DNA from 2 places in the Pseudomonas sp. 24 E 13 genome. Region 1 is predicted to be linked to the other one. Evidence: riboswitches for the same ligand, from Rfam matches in the RefSeq annotation. Region 1 holds a riboswitch; the other holds the start of a gene.
The links. A riboswitch is a leader RNA that binds a small molecule or an ion and turns the genes downstream of it on or off. The one in region 1 is predicted to bind manganese.

Region 1 (10,994 bases):
CTGGAAGCACCGCCTGCAGGCGTCGATACCCAGGAAGACCTTGAGCGCGTCCGTCGCCTGCTGGGGGCTTGATGGAAGTCCTGTTTGTCTGCCTGGGCAATATCTGCCGTTCGCCCACCGCCGAAGGCGTCTTGCGCCACAAGTTGCGCGAAGCCGGCCTGGCCGATCAGGTTGAGGTGGCGTCGGCGGGGACCGGGGAGTGGCATATCGGCAACCCACCGGACCTGCGCAGCCAACGCGCAGCGCTGGCGCGGGGCTATGACTTGTCAGCCCAGCGTGCCCAACAGGTCAGCCGCGCTGATTTTGCGCGCTATGACCTGATCCTGGCCATGGACCACAGCAACCTGCGCAACCTCAAAGCCATGCAGCCTGCGCAGGGCAAGGCGCAGCTGGATTTGTTCCTGCGCCGCTTCGACGGCGAAGTGGACGAGGTGCCAGACCCTTACTACGAAGGCGAACAAGGCTTTGACCGGGTGCTGGACCTGATCGAGCGCGCCTGTGATTCATTGGTGATCGAATTGAAGGGCCGGCTATGACCTTGCACGTACAAGCGCAGGTATCGCTCAAGCCATTCAACAGTTTTGGCATCGACGTACGCGCCCAGCTGTTTGCCGAGGCCCGCAGTGATGCCGATGTGCATGAGGCCCTGGCCTACGCCGACGCGCACAGTGTGCCGCTGTTGGTGATCGGCGGCGGCAGCAACCTGCTGCTGACCCGGGACGTGCCCGCCCTGGTGTTGCGCATGGCGACCCAGGGCATTCGCGTGCTGCACGATGATGGCGTGTACGTGGTGGTTGAAGCGGAGGCGGGCGAAGCCTGGCACCCCTTTGTGTCGTGGACCCTGGAACAGGGTTTTTGCGGCCTGGAAAACCTCAGCTTGATCCCCGGCACGGTCGGTGCCGCGCCGATGCAAAACATCGGCGCTTACGGCGTCGAGATCAAGGACGTGTTTGCCGGCCTCACGGCGCTGGATCGCCAGGCGGGCGAGCTGCGGGATTTCAGCCTGGACGAATGCAAGTTTGCTTACCGCGACAGCCTGTTCAAGCATGAAGTCGGGCGTTGGTTGATCCTGCGGGTACGCTTTGCCCTGAGCCGCGCCAGTCACCTGAAACTCGATTACGGCCCGGTGCAACAGCGCCTGGCCGCGCAGGGCATCACCGAGGCCACACCGAAGGATGTGAGCCAGGCGATCTGCAGTATTCGCCGCGAAAAATTGCCGGACCCGGCAGAGCTGGGCAATGCCGGCAGTTTTTTCAAAAACCCCTTGGTGCCCCAGGCCGTGGCTGCCGAGCTGAAAAGCCAGTATCCGGACCTGGTGGCTTACCCTCAGGCAGACGGGCAATGCAAGCTCGCCGCCGGTTGGCTGATCGACAAGGCGGGTTGGAAGGGCTTTCGTGATGGCGATGCCGGCGTGCATAAAATGCAAGCGCTGGTGCTGGTGAACTACGGCTCAGCCACCGGGCGGGATATTGCCAACCTGGCGCTGCGTATCCAGCAGGACATTGCCGAGCGCTTCGGGGTCGAGCTTGAGATGGAACCTAACAGGTACTGAGCGTCCACCGCCCCACCAATGAAAATGCCCCGTATCTCACGATACGGGGCATTTTTTATAGCGCTGACAATCAGTCGTCACGGCTCATGATGCCGAAGATCTGCAACAGGCTGATAAACAGGTTGTAGATCGACACATACAGGCTGATGGTCGCCATGATGTAGTTACGCTCACCACCATGGATGATGGCGCTGGTCTGGAACAGGATGCACACCGAGGAAAACAGCACGAAACCTGCGCTGATCGCCAGTTGCAAACCGCTGATCTGGAAGAACATGCCGGCTACCACCGCCGCCAGCAACACGAAGAAGCCTGCAGTGATGAAACCACCCAGGAAGCTCATGTCCTTGCGGCTGATCAGCACGTACGCCGACAGGCCACCAAACACCAAGGCAGTCATGGCAAATGCCGAACTGACCACTTCCGCACCGCCGGCCATGCCGAGGTAACGGTTAAGGATCGGGCCAAGGATAAAGCCCATGAAACCGGTCAAGGCAAACGCCGACACCAGGCCCCAGGCCGAGTCGCGCAGCTTGTTGGTCAGGAAGAACAGACCATAGAAGCCGATCAACACGACAAAGATATTCGGATAACCGACGCGCATCTGCTGGGCCACGTAAGCCATCACGCCGCTGAATGCGAGGGTAAGGGCGAGCAGGCCGTACGTATTGCGCAACACGCGGCTGACTTCAAGCTGCTCAGCCTGCGCGTTGCCATTCACTGCGTAATTCTGTTCGCGCATGGCGACACTCCTTCAGTTTTGAAACGTTCAGTCGCAAAGATCATAACAGACGCTCTGTAACAAGCTATGCAGAGAGTTTGACAGTGTGTTTCATTCGGGTATTATGGCGCCCGCTGAGACGGGATGAGCGACTATAATCCCGTGATGCACAAGGGAAATTGGCAGAGTGGTTGAATGCACCGGTCTTGAAAACCGGCGAACGTTAATAGCGTTCCCAGGGTTCGAATCCCTGGTTTCCCGCCAAGTTTTACACGAAAGCCCCGCTATTGCGGGGCTTTTGCGTTTCCGGGGGTTTGGATAGGCACAGTCGGTTTCTGAGAGGGGTTCCGAAACTTTCGGGTAGGCGTTCCGAAACTTTGCCTATTTTGAGGGTTTAGCGGTGGCGCCAGTCGCCTGTAAACCTGTATGGCCCAACAGTAGACTTGCGTCGCTGATATCGGCGATTTCCGATGCGGCCTTGGGCCAAATGTCACGAAACTGAAACCCTCCTATTTTTGCTGCGAGCGTAGGGTTCCCTGATCCAGTGCGTTCTGCGGTGACTGCAACCTTGCCTTGTCGCAGCGCGAGCGCAAAGCGCAGGCTTTAAGGACGGAGTGTGCACCCTACTGCCACCACCCGGGGCGGCGAGTTGGACTGACACGCGGCCACGCGCACCGGGCTATCTATCTTGTGGCGGGCCATGGCGCGGTTCAGCGCAGGCCAAAAAATACCCGCAACTGGGCGGGCATTGGGGAGGATTTGCAGCAGTTACTGCTCAGTGACACGCGTGGGTTGATCAGACGGCCAAGTGCTCATACAGGATAGTTGCACCAACGATCATCAATACAACGCCGCCTACGATCTCTGCTCGTTTACCGAACACTGTTCCTAGGACTCGTCCGAGCATCACGCCGATGGTGACCATAGTCATGGTTGCTAAGCCGATGGCCGCTGCTGCCACCCAGATATTCACATCGACAAACGCCAGGCCGACTCCGACCGCGAGGGCATCAATGCTAGTAGCGAACGCGGTGACGGCAAGGACCAGAAAGGAGTGCTGGCCGCTTTTCTCCTCGGTCTCGTCTTCGTGTTTGAGACCATTGTGAATCATGTGCAGGCCCAGTAGCACCAGCAAGGTGAAGGCGATCCAGTGATCCCAGTTTGCCACCCAGCGTGTTGCGGCTTGGCCGATCAGCCAGCCGATAATCGGAGTGATGGCTTCGATGACGCCGAAGATCAGGCCGGTACGCAGTGCTTCGGTCAAGCGTGGTTTGTGCAGACTGGAACCTTTGCCGATAGCAGCGGCAAATGCATCCGTGGACATGGCCAGGGCCAAGAAAATGAGGGAAACAGGATTCACGGGTGATCTTCCAGTCGGGCTATGAGTCAACGACACAACCACACGCCCGACTTTAGGCATGGATGTGTCGCTGGTCTCACCAACCAAAAGGTGTTCGTACCACGGCAGGTTGCCGAGAATGTTGATACGAACGCTTGCGAAAGACTCGCAAGCAGGCTACTCCCCAACGAGGTCCGGGATCTTATGCGGGCAAACATGAAAAAAACGTCAAAACCCGCCAGCAAGCCGCTCAACTTGAATGAAGCGGCGCGCCTTGGTTGATCCGCAGTTCAGCGCATAGCCCGCCCTGGGGCAGGTTGTACAACTGCAAGCTGCTGTCGATCTTGCTGACGATCATCTGCACGATCGCCAGTCCCAACCCGGCGCCGTTGCCGTGCCCCTGGGTGTAGAAGCGCTCGAACAGGCGCGCATATTCACCCTCATCGATACCGGGGCCGGCATCCTCGACGCTGATATACACCGCCCCGCAGCCCTGCGGTTGTACTTGGACCCTGACCTCGCTGCCAGGCGGGGCGAAGTTCAGGGCGTTGGTCACCAGGTTCTGAAGGGCGATGGCCAGGGCAATGGGGTCGGTCTTGACCAGGCAGTGGTGGTCGCTGTCGAGGGTCAGCTCGATATCCTTTGCCAGCGCCAGGGGTGCCAGTTCGGCCAGTTCCTCCCGCACCAGCTCGGTCAGTTCCACTTCGCATCGCTCGGGGTTGGCCAGGCGCGGCTCGATACGCGCCATGGTCAGCAACTGACTGGCGATGCGCGTGGCGCGGTCGACGGCGCTGACCAGAAACTCCAGGGCTTCCTCCCGTTGCTGTGGGGTGCCGGCCATCTGGGCGTTTTGCGCATGGATCCGCAGGATCGCCAGAGGCGTGCGCAGCTCGTGGGCGGCATCGGCGATAAAACGTCGTTCTCGCGCCAGCAGCTTGTCGATCTGTTGCAACAGGCGATTGAGCGCGGTCTGCATGGGTTCGAGGTCGTGGGGTAGGGGGCGCAGGTTGAGCGGTTTGAGGGTTTCGGTAGTGCGTCCACGGATGGTACGGGCCATTGCGCGCAACGGCTGCAACCCCCAGCCGATGGTCAGCCAGATCAAGGTGGCCAGCAGCGGCACGCCAATCACACTGGGCCACAGCGTATGGCCGACGATGCGCTGGATCAGGTCCTGGCGAATGTCATCACGCTCGCCCACCCAGATCAGCAGTCCTTGCTGTGGGTCCTTGAGCAGGAAGGCGCACCAGTCGTGGCCGTTGTCCATCAGGTCGTGGGCGCCGAGGGTCGCCGGTGGTGCCTTCAGTTCCGGGGCTTCGGCCGAGCGCACCAGCAATTGGCCGTCAGTGCGCCACACCTGGAATGTCAGGCGGGTTTCGTAAGGGTGCGCTGCTCCAGTGTCGCCCACGCGGCTCATGGCTGCGTCGAAGGCCTGGTAGAGCCGGTTCCAATCGTTGTCCCCCGGCGCACGTTGTGCCAGCACACCTTGCAGCAGGCGCGCACTTTGCGCGAGCTGGGCGTCATACACTTCTTCGATCTCGTGGTGGCTGTCGCGCAGCACCAGCCAACTGATCAGCACATCGCCCAGCAGAACGAGGATCAGCACCGGCACCAGAATGCGTGTACGTATCGAGGTCATGGCTTGAGCTCCATCACATACCCGACGCCGCGCACCGTGCGGATCAGCTCGGTCGAAAGTTTTTTGCGCAGGTTATGGATCAACACTTCCAGGGTGTTGCTCTCGACCTTTTCCTGCCAACCATACAACGCCCGGGACAGGCGTTCGCGGGTCACCACGTTGCCGGGGCGCGACAACAGTTGATGGAGCAACTGGTACTCCATCGGCGTCACCACCACCGGGTTGCCGTGCCAGGTGATCTGCTGGCCGACCGGATCCAGGCACACGCCCGCATGCTCCAGCAGTGGCTGCGCGCGGCCTTGGCTGCGCCGCAGCAAGGCGCGGATGCGGGCCTTGAGTTCGTCGACATCGAAGGGTTTGATCAGGTAGTCGTCAGCGCCGGCATCCAGCCCGGCAATCCGTTCGGCGGTGCCGTCGCGGGCGGTCAGGATCAATACCGGCAGGTCCTGTTGCCGATCGCGCAATTGACGCAACAGGGCCAGGCCGTCGAGGCGCGGCAGGCCAAGGTCGAGCAGCAGCAGATCGAAGCTTTCGCTGCGTAACGCATGCAGCGCACTGGCGCCGTCGTGCAACCAGTCCAGGGTGTAGCCCTCGCTGCTCAGGGCGACGCGGATGCCTTGGCCGAGGGCCCGATCATCTTCGACCAACAATAGGCGCATGGTGTATTCCCGATGTGATATCGGCGGCATCATGCCGCTGCCGAGACGGGCGTGGCAGGCCGGGCGACGAGAAACATGTAACCACTCATTACCAGCTAAGACTTCATTAAGCTTGGTTTTGCACAGTGAGACCTTCCTCAACGAGCGAGAGTGTCACCATGCGCAAAATTCTGTTGTTGTCGCTGATTGTTGCCAGCCCCCTGGCCCTTGCCGGACCGCAATGCACCACGGAGCAGCGCGCGCAATGGCAAGACCCGCAGGCGTTCCAGGACCAGTTGAAAGCCCAGGGCTACGAGATCAGCAAGTTCAAGATCACCGATGGCAACTGCTATGAGATCTACGGGTTCGACAAGGACAAGCGCAAGGTTGAGATCTACCACGACCCGGTCAGCGGCAAAGCGGTCAAGACCGAGATCAAGGGCTGATGCCAGGCAACTCCATAGCACTGTGGGACCCGCTGGTGAGGCTGTTTCACGTGTCCATCGCCGGGGTCTTTGTCGCCAACTACTTCTTCACTGAGGGCGGCGACGATTGGCATGTCTGGCTCGGCTATTACGCCATGGGCTGGTTGCTGGTACGGCTGCTGTGGGGATTTGTCGGGCCACGCAGTGCGCGCTGGGCGGACTTCTGGCCGACCCCGGCAAGGCTCGCCGCCCATGTGCGTTCCCTGCACACCAGGCGCCCGGAGCATCGCCTCGGTCACTCGCCGTTGGGTGCATTGGTGATGATTTTGATGCTCCTGGCGATGTTGACGGCGGGCTTGAGCGGTTGGGTCATGGACGAGGTCGATGCCTTATGGGGCGCCGATTGGCCGCTGCAAGTGCATGAAACTGCGGTCAATGGCCTGCTGGTGCTGGTGTGCTTGCATATCGCAGCGGCCGTGTTTGAAAGCTTCCAGGTACGCGACAACCTGCCGTTATCGATGCTGACCGGTCGCCGGCGTCGGTTGCCGGATGATTCTGCGCACTGACACCGCTGTCTTATCTCTACTCCCCACCCTGCATTTGCCATGAGCTCACTATGCGCGTGCTGTCTTTTCGCTTGAAATTCATTCTCGCCAGCCTGGCGCTATGCCTGGTCTTCTGGGCGGCCTGGCGCAGTCATCCGGCCCATGTCCTGGCGCCTTTCGCCCGGCCGGCCGCGCCCTTGGCCGCTAGCGCCGAGCCGGTCTACAACAGCCGGTTCGTGTCCTCGCAACTGGATGACTTTGTGCATTCGTCGTCGGTTACCGCACTGCCGGGCGGCGACTTGATGGCCGTGTGGTTTGCCGGCTCGCGTGAAGGCGCCGCCGACGTGCAGATCCGTACTGCGCGGTTCGACGCCAAGACCACGGAGTGGGGCGCCGAGCATGTGTTGGCGACCCGCGAGTCGACCCGAGATGGCACCGGGCGCTACATCCGCAAGCTAGGCAACCCGGTGATTGCCCTCGCGCCCGATCAGCGCCTGTGGATGTTCTATGTATCGGTGTCGGTGGGGGGCTGGGCGACCAGCGCGATCAATGTGATGGTGTCCGAAGACCTGGGGCGCAGTTGGTCGGCGCCACGGCAACTGATCACCTCACCGTTTTTCAACGTCAGCACCCTGGTGCGTGCGGCGCCGGTTTTTCATGCCGACGGCTCGATTGGCTTGCCGGTCTATCACGAACTCATGGGTAAGTTTTCCGAATACCTGTACCTGAGCGCCGATGGTGCGGTGATTGATAAATTCCGCATCAGCCGGGGCAAGCATTCGCTGCAGCCGACCATCGTGCCCCTGGACGAACGTCGCGCGGTGGCGATGCTGCGTTATGCCGGCGATACCCATCATCGCGTGCTTGCCAGCCGCACCGATGATGCCGGGCAGACCTGGAGTGAGCCTTACCCTCTTGAACCGGCCAATCCCAACTCATCCCTGGCCGCGGTCGGCACTGCCGATAACGGCTTGCTGGTGGCGCTCAATGACCTGCGTGACGGGCGCTTCAAACTCAGCCTGTATGGCACCGACGCGAACCTCAATGACTGGCGCAATGTAATCGAGTTGGATCAATCACCGGATCCGCTTGGCCAACCCTTCGCCCCCGAGGCCTACAAGGCGATCATCGGCGCCGGCTTCCGGGCCTCCAGCGGCGCACGGCGCTTGCCGTTGGAGCAGCGTTTCCTCAGTAACCTGGATTACCGGGTGTGCAAGCCTAGGGGCTGTGATTTCGAGTACGAGTACCCATATTTCAGCCGTGGACAGGACGGCGTGTATCACCTGGTCTACTCATGGAATAACACCTTTATCAAACATGTCAGCTTCAACGAAGCCTGGCTGGCGGAGCGCCTGTGATGTTGTTGCTATGGCAGGCTCATTTGACCTTCATCCTCCTCGGTTTTGTCCTGCTCGGGTCGCTGCGTTACCTGCAGTCCTGGCGCCCGTGGCTGTTGCCAGGGTTGGCGTTGTTCAGTTTTATCCCCCTCAATGACCTGCCGCTGGCGGCCTACGTGCGCAGTTTTACCGATGATTTGGCAATCAGCACCTTGGTACTGCTGGGCTGGGTAAGTCTGGTGCGCCTGGGGCTGCTCGAGCCACAAGCACCTCGGGCGCGCGCTCAGGTGCTGCTGCTGTTCGGACTGCTAGCGGCGCTGTTGTACCCGGCCACCATGGGCCTGACTTACTTTGATCCCTATCGCTGGGGCTTCAATCCAAGGCCGATGATTGTGCTGGTTGCGCTGCTCGCCTTGGGGCTGTTGTGGCTGCGCAATAAGTTGGCCGTGTGGATGCTCGCGCTCGGCACACTGGCCTTTGCGTTACGCCTGAAAGCGTCGGAAAACTACTGGGACTACCTGATCGATCCACTGCTGGGGGGCTATTGCCTGGTGGCGGGCAGCGTGCTCTGCGTGAAGAGCGTCAAACTACATAGAGGTCAATAATGGGTTGGTTGCAATCGCGGCGCCTGCGCTATGGCGTAGGGGCGATAGGTCTGGCGTTTTTGCTGTTTGCAGGGCTGCGGCTGGTGTTTGTGCTGGGGTTTTCCGGCATCGATCCGGCGCAGTTCGCTGATAACCGGCAGTTGCTCGACACCCTGGGCATCGGCTTGCGTTTCGACCTGCGCCTGGCGGTGTTGCTGGTGTTGCCGTTGGCGGTGCTAGCGTGGATGCCGCGCTGGAACCTGGTGCGCGTTGCGGGCTTGCGCGTTGTGGCACGGGGCTATTGGCTGCTGACGCTGGGCTTCGTCGGCTGGGTGTACATCATCGACTTCGGCCATTACGCCTATCTTGGGGTGCGGCTTAACGCCAGCGTGTTGCGCTACCTGGAAGACGCACAAATTTCGCAGCAGATGGTTTGGCAGACCTATCCGGTGCTGTGGATCGCCCTTGCCTGGTTGTTGGTGCTGGGTGTGTGGTTCTGCGCTTTTGTGAGGTTGGAACGCCTGACACTGGGGCGTCCACCCCGGGCCATTCGACGCGCTTCACTGGCGTTCGGCAGCGGTCTGGGGTTGATCGCTGTGCTGTTGGCGCTGCTTGGGCGAGTGGAAAGTCTCAACCTGCAAAACCCGGTACCACTGCGCTGGAGCGATGCGTTTTTCTCTGGCAACGGCAAGATCGCGGCACTGGGCCTGAACCCGGTGCTGTTTTTCTACGACACACTCAAGGCCGGCCAGGCGCAGTTCGATGAGCCACAGGTGCGTGAGCATTACCCAGTGGTTGCCCACTACCTGGGGGTGGACCGCCCCGATCCGCAGAGCCTGACGTTCGAGCGTGGGCAAACAGTGCAGCCGTATCGCCTGGACGCAACGCCGAACGTGATGTTTGTGATGCTCGAATCCCTGGGCACCAGTGCGGTCGGCGCATATGGCAACCCTCTAGACCCGACGCCCAACCTCGACCGGCTGGCGACCCAGAGCTGGTTCTTTAAACACTTCTACGTGCCGGTCACTGGCACCGCAAAGACCGTGTGGGCGAGTATCACCGGCGTCCCGGATGTCACGCGCCAGGAAACGGCGACCCGCCATCCCCTGATCACAAGCCAGCACACGCTTATCAATGCCTTCACCGATTACCAGAAGCTGTACATGATTGGCGGCAATGCCGGATGGGCCAATATCAATGCCTTGATCCAGCAGAGCATCGACGGCGTGCGCTTGTATGAAGAGCGCCACTGGCAGTCACCTCGAGTCGATGTATGGGGCATTTCCGATCTGGATCTGTTCAAGGAAAGCGACCGGATCCTGCGGGAACTGCCGCGGGACCAGCCCTTTTTTGCCTATGTCCAGACGGCGGGCAATCATCGCCCGTTCACCATTCCTCGGGACAATGACGGTTTCAAGCGCAGCAACCTGTCCCTGGAGCAAGTGCAAGCCGCCGGCTCACGCAGTGTCGAACAGTACAACGCGGTGCGCCTACTGGACTTCAATATCGGCAAGTTGATGGAAATGGCCAAGGCGGGTGGTTACTACGACAACACGATTTTCGTGTTCTTTGGTGACCACAACACCCGTATCAGCCAGATACCCCATATGCCGCCGGCTTTCGAGCAACTGGGCCTGGAAAGCAACCACGTGCCAATGCTGATTCACGCCCCGGGCTTGCTCAAGCCCAGGGTGATCGAGGAGGCGGTGGGGCTGGCGGACCTGTTGCCGACGGTCGCGGGGATGGTGGGCGTTGCGTTCAACAATGGGGCGATGGGGCGCGATATACAGCAACCGGCCCCGGAGGGCGAGCGTGTGGTACCGCTGGTCTTGCGCGAGGGCACTTTCCCGCTGATCGGCGGGGTCACCCAGGATTATCTGTTACAGATGCAGCATGACGGCAGTGCGCCGACCTTGCACGACCTGCGCTCCCTGACCCCCCTGGACAACGTGGCCGGGCAAAACCCCGATGAGTTCCAGCGTCTGGTCGAATTGACCAGAGGCCTGCATGAAAGCGCGCGGTTGATGTTGTACCGCAATGTGCGATGAGGCGTGGCCCCAACCCGAGCTTCAAAGCAGCCATCATGTCGTCAGTTCTTGAATGTGGTGGACGCCAAAGGGGCATCTTTCTACGTCCTTGGCCCCAGTTCTTGGGCCAGGGCTTGGGGTGAAGCTGAGTGACATATCCATTCCAACAGTCTGCAGAGGAACAGGCCGC
Region 2 (6,784 bases), on a different contig from region 1:
ATCGCCGAACCGACGCCCAGCGCAGTCCATGTGCCGGCGCGACGGCCATGGGTCACGCTTTCACGCACCACTACGGCGAAGTCAGGCCCGGGGCTGGCGACCGCCAACAAGTGAATCAAGGCTACGGTCAAAAACTCGGCGACGTACATGCTCACTCCATTAAGTAACGGATTATTTCATCTGATAGGCTCAGCAGATTACGCCTTCGAACTCCGCCGCAAAAGGTACAGTTGATGATGAACAAGCGCCGCGCCGTTTTCCTCGATCACCCCTCCCTGGACCTCGGCGACCTCGACCTCAGCGGATTGCGTGACTGCTTCAGCGAGCTGCAGCTGTGCGAGCAGACCACGCCGCAGAATGTGCGCGAACGCTTGCAGGGTGCTCAAGTCGCCATCACTAACAAAGTCCCGCTCAGCGCCGAGATCCTGGCGGCCTGCCCCGACCTCAAGCTGATCCTGGTGTCGGCCACCGGCACCAATAACATCGACCTTGAAGCCGCCCGCGCCCAGGGCATCACCGTGAGCAACTGCCAGGGCTACGGCACGCCGTCGGTGGCCCAGCACACGATCATGCTGCTGCTCAACCTGGCCACGCGCTTGAAGGACTATCAGCGCGATGTGGCAGCCGGCAAATGGCAGCAGGCCAGGCAGTTCTGCCTGCTGGACTACCCGATTGTCGAGCTGGAAGGCAAGACGCTGGGCCTGCTCGGCCATGGCGAACTGGGCAGCGCCGTGGCACGTCTGGCCGAAGCCTTTGGCATGCGCGTGGTGCTGGGCGCGATTCCCGGGCGCCCTGCCCGCGCCGACCGCATGCCGCTGGATGAACTGCTGGGGCAGGTCGATGCGCTGACCTTGCACTGCCCGCTCAACGAGCACACCCGCGATTTTATCGGGGCTCGCGAACTGGCCTTGCTCAAGCCCGGCGCGTTTATCGTCAACACCGCACGCGGCGGCTTGATCAACGAACAGGCGCTGGCGGATGCATTGCGCAACGGCCACCTGGGTGGTGCGGCCACCGATGTGTTGAGTGTCGAGCCTCCGGTAAACGGCAACCCGCTGCTGGCCGGCGATATCCCTCGGCTAATCGTCACGCCCCATAATGCCTGGGGCAGCCGTGAAGCGCGGCAGCGGATCGTCGCGCAATTAAGCGAAAACGCCCTGGGCTTTTTCAACGGTGCCCCGCTGCGCGTCGTCGCTTGATAAACTGCGCCCCTTTTCAAGGAGCAGACCATGGATCCGCGCAGTGAAGTACTGCTTCGCCAGGCCGAACTTTTTCAAGGCAACCTGCTGCTGGTCGGTTTGCCTGCCGACGATTTGCTCGGACGCCTGCCCAACGCCCACGGCTGGAGCTGGCACGCCGGCGATCAGGCGGCGTTGGAGGCGCGTTTTCCCGAGCGCAGCCAATTCGGCGTGAAGGTGCCCGAACGCGCATTTGAGGCCGCGGTGATTTTCCTGCCCAAGTCCAAGGACCTCACCGACTACCTGCTCAACGCCGTGGCCGCGCGCCTGCCCGGCGCCGAGCTGTTTCTGGTGGGCGAAAAAAAGGCCGGCATCGAAAGCGCGGCCAAGCAGATGATCCCCTTCGGCAAACCGCGCAAGCTGGATAACGCGCGGCACTGCCAGCTCTGGCAGGTCACGGTGGGCAACGCGCCGCAGGCGCCCGACCTGGATAGCCTGGCGCAGACCTTCGAGGTACCGCTGGTCGACGGGCCGCTCAAGGTGGTGAGCCTGCCGGGCGTGTTCAGCCATGGTCGCCTGGACCGGGGCACCGAACTGTTGCTGGAACACCTGGACAAGCTGCCCAGCGGGCATTTGCTCGACTTTGGCTGCGGCGCCGGCGTATTGGGAGCAGCGGTGAAACGTCGCTACCCGCACAACACCGTGACCCTGCTAGATGTGGACGCCTTCGCCGCCGCCAGCAGCCGCCTGACCCTGGCTGCCAATGACCTGGAAGCCGAAGTACTGACCGGTGACGGCATCGACGCCGCACCGATGGGTTTGAACGCGATTTTAAGCAACCCGCCGTTCCATGTCGGGGTGCACACGGATTACTTCGCTACGGAAAACCTGCTGCGAAAAGCAGGCAAACATCTGGCAAAAGGCGGCGAACTGCGCCTGGTCGCCAATAGCTTCCTGAAATACCAGCCGCTGATCGAAGAGCATCTGGGCATCTGCGCGATCAAGGCCGAGGGCAACGGTTTTCGCATCTACCGGGCCAAGCGTCCCTGACGGGCGTTTGAAAAAGAACGCTTGCCGAAAGGGTTTTGCCTAGGCAGAATCCGCAGCGTCCTAGGGGAGTAGTCTCCCACGAGCGCCATGCTCGTCCGGCATACGTCAACATACTTGGTCAGCAGACCATGGCGTATGCGACCCAGGAGTCCGCACAGACGGACCGGGGTCTGACAAGACCTATGACACGCACACCTTACCCGGGGCGGGAAGGCTGTACGTGTCATAGCCGTGTCGACCCGCCCCTGGAAACCTACCTGATGCTGGATTCATTGCTCGTACCTACCGCAATCGTTGCCCTGGCCGAAATCGGCGACAAGACGCAACTGCTCGCACTCATTCTCGCTGCCCGCTTTCGCAAGCCCTGGCCCATCATTGCCGGCATCGTCGCCGCGACCCTGGCCAACCATGCGGCTGCCGGTGCAGTGGGAGCCTGGTTCGGAAGTTTCTTCTCCGACGCGGTGCTGCACTGGATTCTCGCGGCAAGCTTCTGCGCCACGGCGCTGTGGACCCTGGTGCCGGACAAACTCGACGATGACGAAGCCAGCACCACGCGCAAGTTCGGGCCGTTCCTGACCACGCTGATTGCATTCTTCCTCGCGGAAATCGGTGATAAGACCCAGATCGCCACGGTGATGCTGGCGGCCCAGTATCCGGAGTTGTGGCTGGTGATTATCGGGACCACCCTAGGCATGCTGATTGCCAACGTACCGGTGGTGCTGGCGGGGAATTTTGCGGCGGAGAAGCTGCCGTTGACCTTGATTCGGCGCTTGGCGGCTACGGCGTTTTTTGTGCTGGCGATTGTCGCGGTGTACAAGGCCATGCAGAGCAGTGGCTGGATCTAAGGAACCAGGGCTGTAAACCCAATCCAATGTGGGAGGCGCGGTGCGACGATTCGACTTGCCCCCGATAGCGGTGGGTCAGCTGATGAATACTTGGCTGAGAGGCCGCCATCGGGGGCAAGCCCCCTCCCACATTTTGATCTCGATCAGGCCTTAGGATTTTTTGGCCTGTTGGTACAGCGGCATGACCTTCGGAATCGCCGCCTGCAACGAGGCAATGCGGCTATCAGACGCCGGGTGAGTGCTCATGAACTCCGGCGGCGCGCCTTCCGAGGCCTTGGCCATCTTGTTCCACAGCGTGATGGCCGCGTTCGGGTTGTAACCGGCGCGGGCGGCCAGTTCGAGGCCGATCAGGTCGGCTTCGTTTTCATTGCTGCGGCTGTTGGGCAAGGTCATGCCATAGTTGGCCACGGTATCGGCCAGCGCCAGGCTGTCCTGGCCGAGCCCGAATATTGCACCGGCGCCCTGTTTGGCCATCTCGATGCCGTAAGCCTTGGACATGGCTTCGCGGCCGTGTTCGCGCAAGGCGTGGGCGATTTCATGGCCCATCACGGCGGCGAGTTCATCATCGGTGAGCTTGAGATTATCGATCAATGCGCTGTACACCAGGATCTTGCCACCCGGCCCGCAGTTGGCGTTCATCTCGTCGCTCTTGATCAGGTTCACTTCCCACTTCCATTGCGCCGCATCCGGGCGGAAGGTCGGTGCCTGGGCAATCAGGCGATTGGCAATGGCCTGCACACGCTTGGCGTTGGCGCTGGTCTTGTCCAGAGTCCCTTTGCCACTGGCCTCACCCAGGGTCTGCTGGTAGGACTGGGCGTACATCTGGTCGACTTCCTGGCTCGACAGCATGCTGAACATGTACTGCTTGCGCTCAACCCCCACCGCGCCGCCGCTGGTAGTGTTGACCGACTGACACCCGGCCAGCAGCATCGCTGCAACCAACCCACTTACCGCCAATGACTTCTTCATGAACACGCTCCCTGGAAACATGGCGCGTATCGTAGGCGGACATTTGTATCCGCGCCAGATACATCAGACGTTTAACGGGTGTATTTCGGATCGATCCCACGTGCCGGCCGATAAGCTCAGGCTCAAGCCGGGGTCAGGCACTCCGGCCCGTTGAGCTTGGGATCGTTGACCATATTGGCCAGCACCCGCTCGCGCAACGCGGCGGGCTCAGCGGCCAGCAGACTTTGCAGCACATGCAGCGGCGTCTCGGGGTCCAGCCAGGCAGCCTGCCCCGCCTCGTCCAGGATCAACGGTCGGCGCTGGGCCTGCGCCGCTTGAGTGATGACCGCCGTGCTCAACCACACCTGCTCCTGCACCGGGTACGCTTCCCAGATCGCCGCAAAAAACAGCGTGGAGCCTTCCCCCGGTGTCAGCCAGTATGGGCGCTTGCGCTGGGTGCCGCGCCATTCGTAAAACCCGTTGGCGGGCAGCAGGCAGCGGCGCTGGCGGAACGCTTCGCGAAACATCGGCTGTTCGGCCACGGTTTCGGCGCGGGCGTGGGCGGGTGTGCGGGAGAGGTCGGTGAGCCACGGCGGTGTGAGCCCCCAGCGCGCACGCGCCAGGCTGAGCTGGCCATCGATGGCACGCTGGATCAGCACCGAATCATTGGGGGAGATATTCCACTGGGCCTGCTGGTCGGCCGGGAAACCCGGCAAGGCAGCAAAGGCGGGGTTCCAGCGAAACAGGGCATAACGTCCACACATGGGGCAACACGACTCTTGGGGTAAACCGACCGACAGCCTAACAGACCAATACGTCGGGCAAGCTGTCGGCGTCATCAAAGGGTAAGGGCTGCGCGTCGTTATAGGCGGTTATGAGCTCGCGTGCGCAAGCGGCTTGATCATTATCGACCTCCAGTCCCAGCAAGCCGAAGATCGGCAGCTCACCCGTCCCACCGAGCAAATGGCGACCCACCAGGTGCGCCTCGATGCCTTCGCTGGCAAGCATCTGTTGCAGCAGCTCGCCTTCCATGAGGTTTTCCGGTTCGTAGATTCGCTGCATGGATATACCTGTCAGTCATTCTCGCTGCGGGTTTCGAGCATCCACTCTTCACCATGGACCTGCAGGTCGAAGGTGATCGGTCGGCAACACACCTGGCAGTCCTCGATATAAACCTGATCACCGCCGGACAAATCCACCGTCGTTTCGACCGTTTCCCCACAATAAGGACAATCGTACAGCGCAGTTTCCAGCATCGCAGTCTCCCAGGTGACTTGTGCGTATAATCGCCGGTCTATTCACAGGGCTATTGCCGGCTGAGCCCGTTTACTCACGCCGCCCCTGGTATTTCCTTTACTTACCCTAGCCGTTTCTAACAAGAGAGCATGATGGGCGAATTCGATACCATCCGACCTTACAACGACAGCGAAGTCCCCGCAGTACTGGACCGGCTGTTCAGTGACAAGGCCTTTCTGGACATCCTGACTCACTTTCGCTTCCCGCGCTTTGCCGGCGCGCTGGGCTGGCTGCTCAAGCCGATGATCGCGCGCAAACTGCGCCGTGAGTTCGCCGGCGTCACCACCGTGGCGACGCTGCAGGATAAAGTCGAGTATTACGTCGACCATACCATCGACCGCGCGACCGACGGCGTGACCTACACCGGCGTCGAGCAATTGAAGTCCGGCACCGCCTACCTGTTCCTGGCCAACCACCGTGACATCGTGATGGACCCGGCCTTCGTCAACTACGCCGTCTACCATGCCGGCCTGCCGACGCCGCGCATCGCCATCGGCGACAACCTGCTGCAGAAACCGTTTGTCAGCGACCTGATGCGCTTGAACAAGAGCTTCATCGTGCACCGCTCGATCACCGGGCGAAAGGAAAAGATGGCGGCCTACCAGTTGCTGTCGGCCTACATCAACCATTCGATCCGCAACGACTGCCAGTCGATCTGGATCGCCCAGGCGGAAGGCCGGGCCAAGGATGGGGATGATCGCACCGAATCGGCGATCCTCAAGATGTTCCACGTCAGCCGTAAGGACGAGCCGTTCGCCGAAGTCATCCAGTCGTTGAACCTGACGCCGGTGTCGATCAGCTATGAATATGATCCGTGCGACGCCGCCAAGGCCCGCGAGTTGTATATCCGCGCCACCACCGGCACCTACAGCAAGGCGCCGGGCGAGGATGACGTGAGCATTGCGCTGGGCATCACCGGCTACAAAGGCCGGGTGCACGTGAATTTCGCGCCACCGATTACCGAGCGCTTCGAGGACACCAAGTTGCTGGCGGTCGAAATGGACCGGCAGATTCTGGGCGGTTATCGGCTGTTCCCGGTGCACTACCTGGCTTACGCCCAATGGAGCGATGCCGACCCGCAACTGGACGTGCCCAAGGCCGAAGACGTATTCCCGGCCGATGAGCTGGCCAAGGCGAAGGCCGAGTGGGAACGGCGCTTGAATGAATGCCCGTCCGAGCATCGTCCGTACCTGGTGACGCAATATGCGACGCCGGTGCGTAATCAATACCGGGTCAAAGCCGGGATCCCTCTGTAGACTTCGATCAAAATGTGGGAGGGGGCAAGTCGAATCGTCGCACCGCCCCTACCACATTTGAATCCCAAGTGTTCCTAGAAGTGGGTACTGAGCCAGGAAATGGCCAGCGCCCACCCCAGCATAGAGAACCCTACACGGTAAGCCTGGCGATGCGCCCGTTCGGTGCGCGTGTCCAGAAACAACATCGGCTGGTCAATGGCGCGTTCTTCAC

Region 2: it holds a riboswitch for manganese, as region 1 does, so the genes downstream of both, BFP90_RS15710 (TMEM165/GDT1 family protein) here and mntP (manganese efflux pump MntP) in region 1, are expected to answer to the same signal.

The regions. Positions count from the first base shown of each region.
Region 1 is NZ_CVTO01000064.1:4,463-15,456, forward strand. Features, by position in the region: gene kdsB (3-deoxy-manno-octulosonate cytidylyltransferase) at 1-72, shown strand, start outside; gene BFP90_RS03330 (low molecular weight protein-tyrosine-phosphatase) at 72-536, shown strand; gene murB (UDP-N-acetylmuramate dehydrogenase) at 533-1,552, shown strand; gene BFP90_RS03340 (Bax inhibitor-1/YccA family protein) at 1,623-2,294, opposite strand; tRNA gene BFP90_RS03345 (tRNA-Ser) at 2,447-2,537, shown strand; partial or broken gene BFP90_RS29010 (glycoside hydrolase family 19 protein) at 2,934-3,041, opposite strand; gene mntP (manganese efflux pump MntP) at 3,070-3,633, opposite strand; yybP-ykoY riboswitch at 3,639-3,810, opposite strand; gene BFP90_RS03355 (sensor histidine kinase) at 3,863-5,248, opposite strand; gene BFP90_RS03360 (response regulator) at 5,245-5,907, opposite strand; gene BFP90_RS03365 (PepSY domain-containing protein) at 6,066-6,332, shown strand; gene BFP90_RS03370 (cytochrome b/b6 domain-containing protein) at 6,332-6,877, shown strand; gene BFP90_RS03375 (sialidase family protein) at 6,928-8,214, shown strand; gene BFP90_RS03380 (hypothetical protein) at 8,214-8,798, shown strand; gene BFP90_RS03385 (LTA synthase family protein) at 8,798-10,825, shown strand.
Region 2 is NZ_CVTO01000126.1:38,099-44,882, reverse strand. Features, by position in the region: gene BFP90_RS15725 (LysE family translocator) at 1-149, opposite strand, end outside; gene BFP90_RS15720 (2-hydroxyacid dehydrogenase) at 234-1,199, shown strand; gene BFP90_RS15715 (class I SAM-dependent methyltransferase) at 1,230-2,228, shown strand; yybP-ykoY riboswitch at 2,280-2,399, shown strand; gene BFP90_RS15710 (TMEM165/GDT1 family protein) at 2,489-3,073, shown strand; gene BFP90_RS15705 (M48 family metallopeptidase) at 3,224-4,042, opposite strand; gene BFP90_RS15700 (SOS response-associated peptidase) at 4,165-4,785, opposite strand; gene BFP90_RS15695 (putative signal transducing protein) at 4,823-5,083, opposite strand; gene BFP90_RS15690 (CPXCG motif-containing cysteine-rich protein) at 5,095-5,277, opposite strand; gene BFP90_RS15685 (1-acyl-sn-glycerol-3-phosphate acyltransferase) at 5,410-6,573, shown strand; gene BFP90_RS15680 (hypothetical protein) at 6,648-6,784, opposite strand, start outside.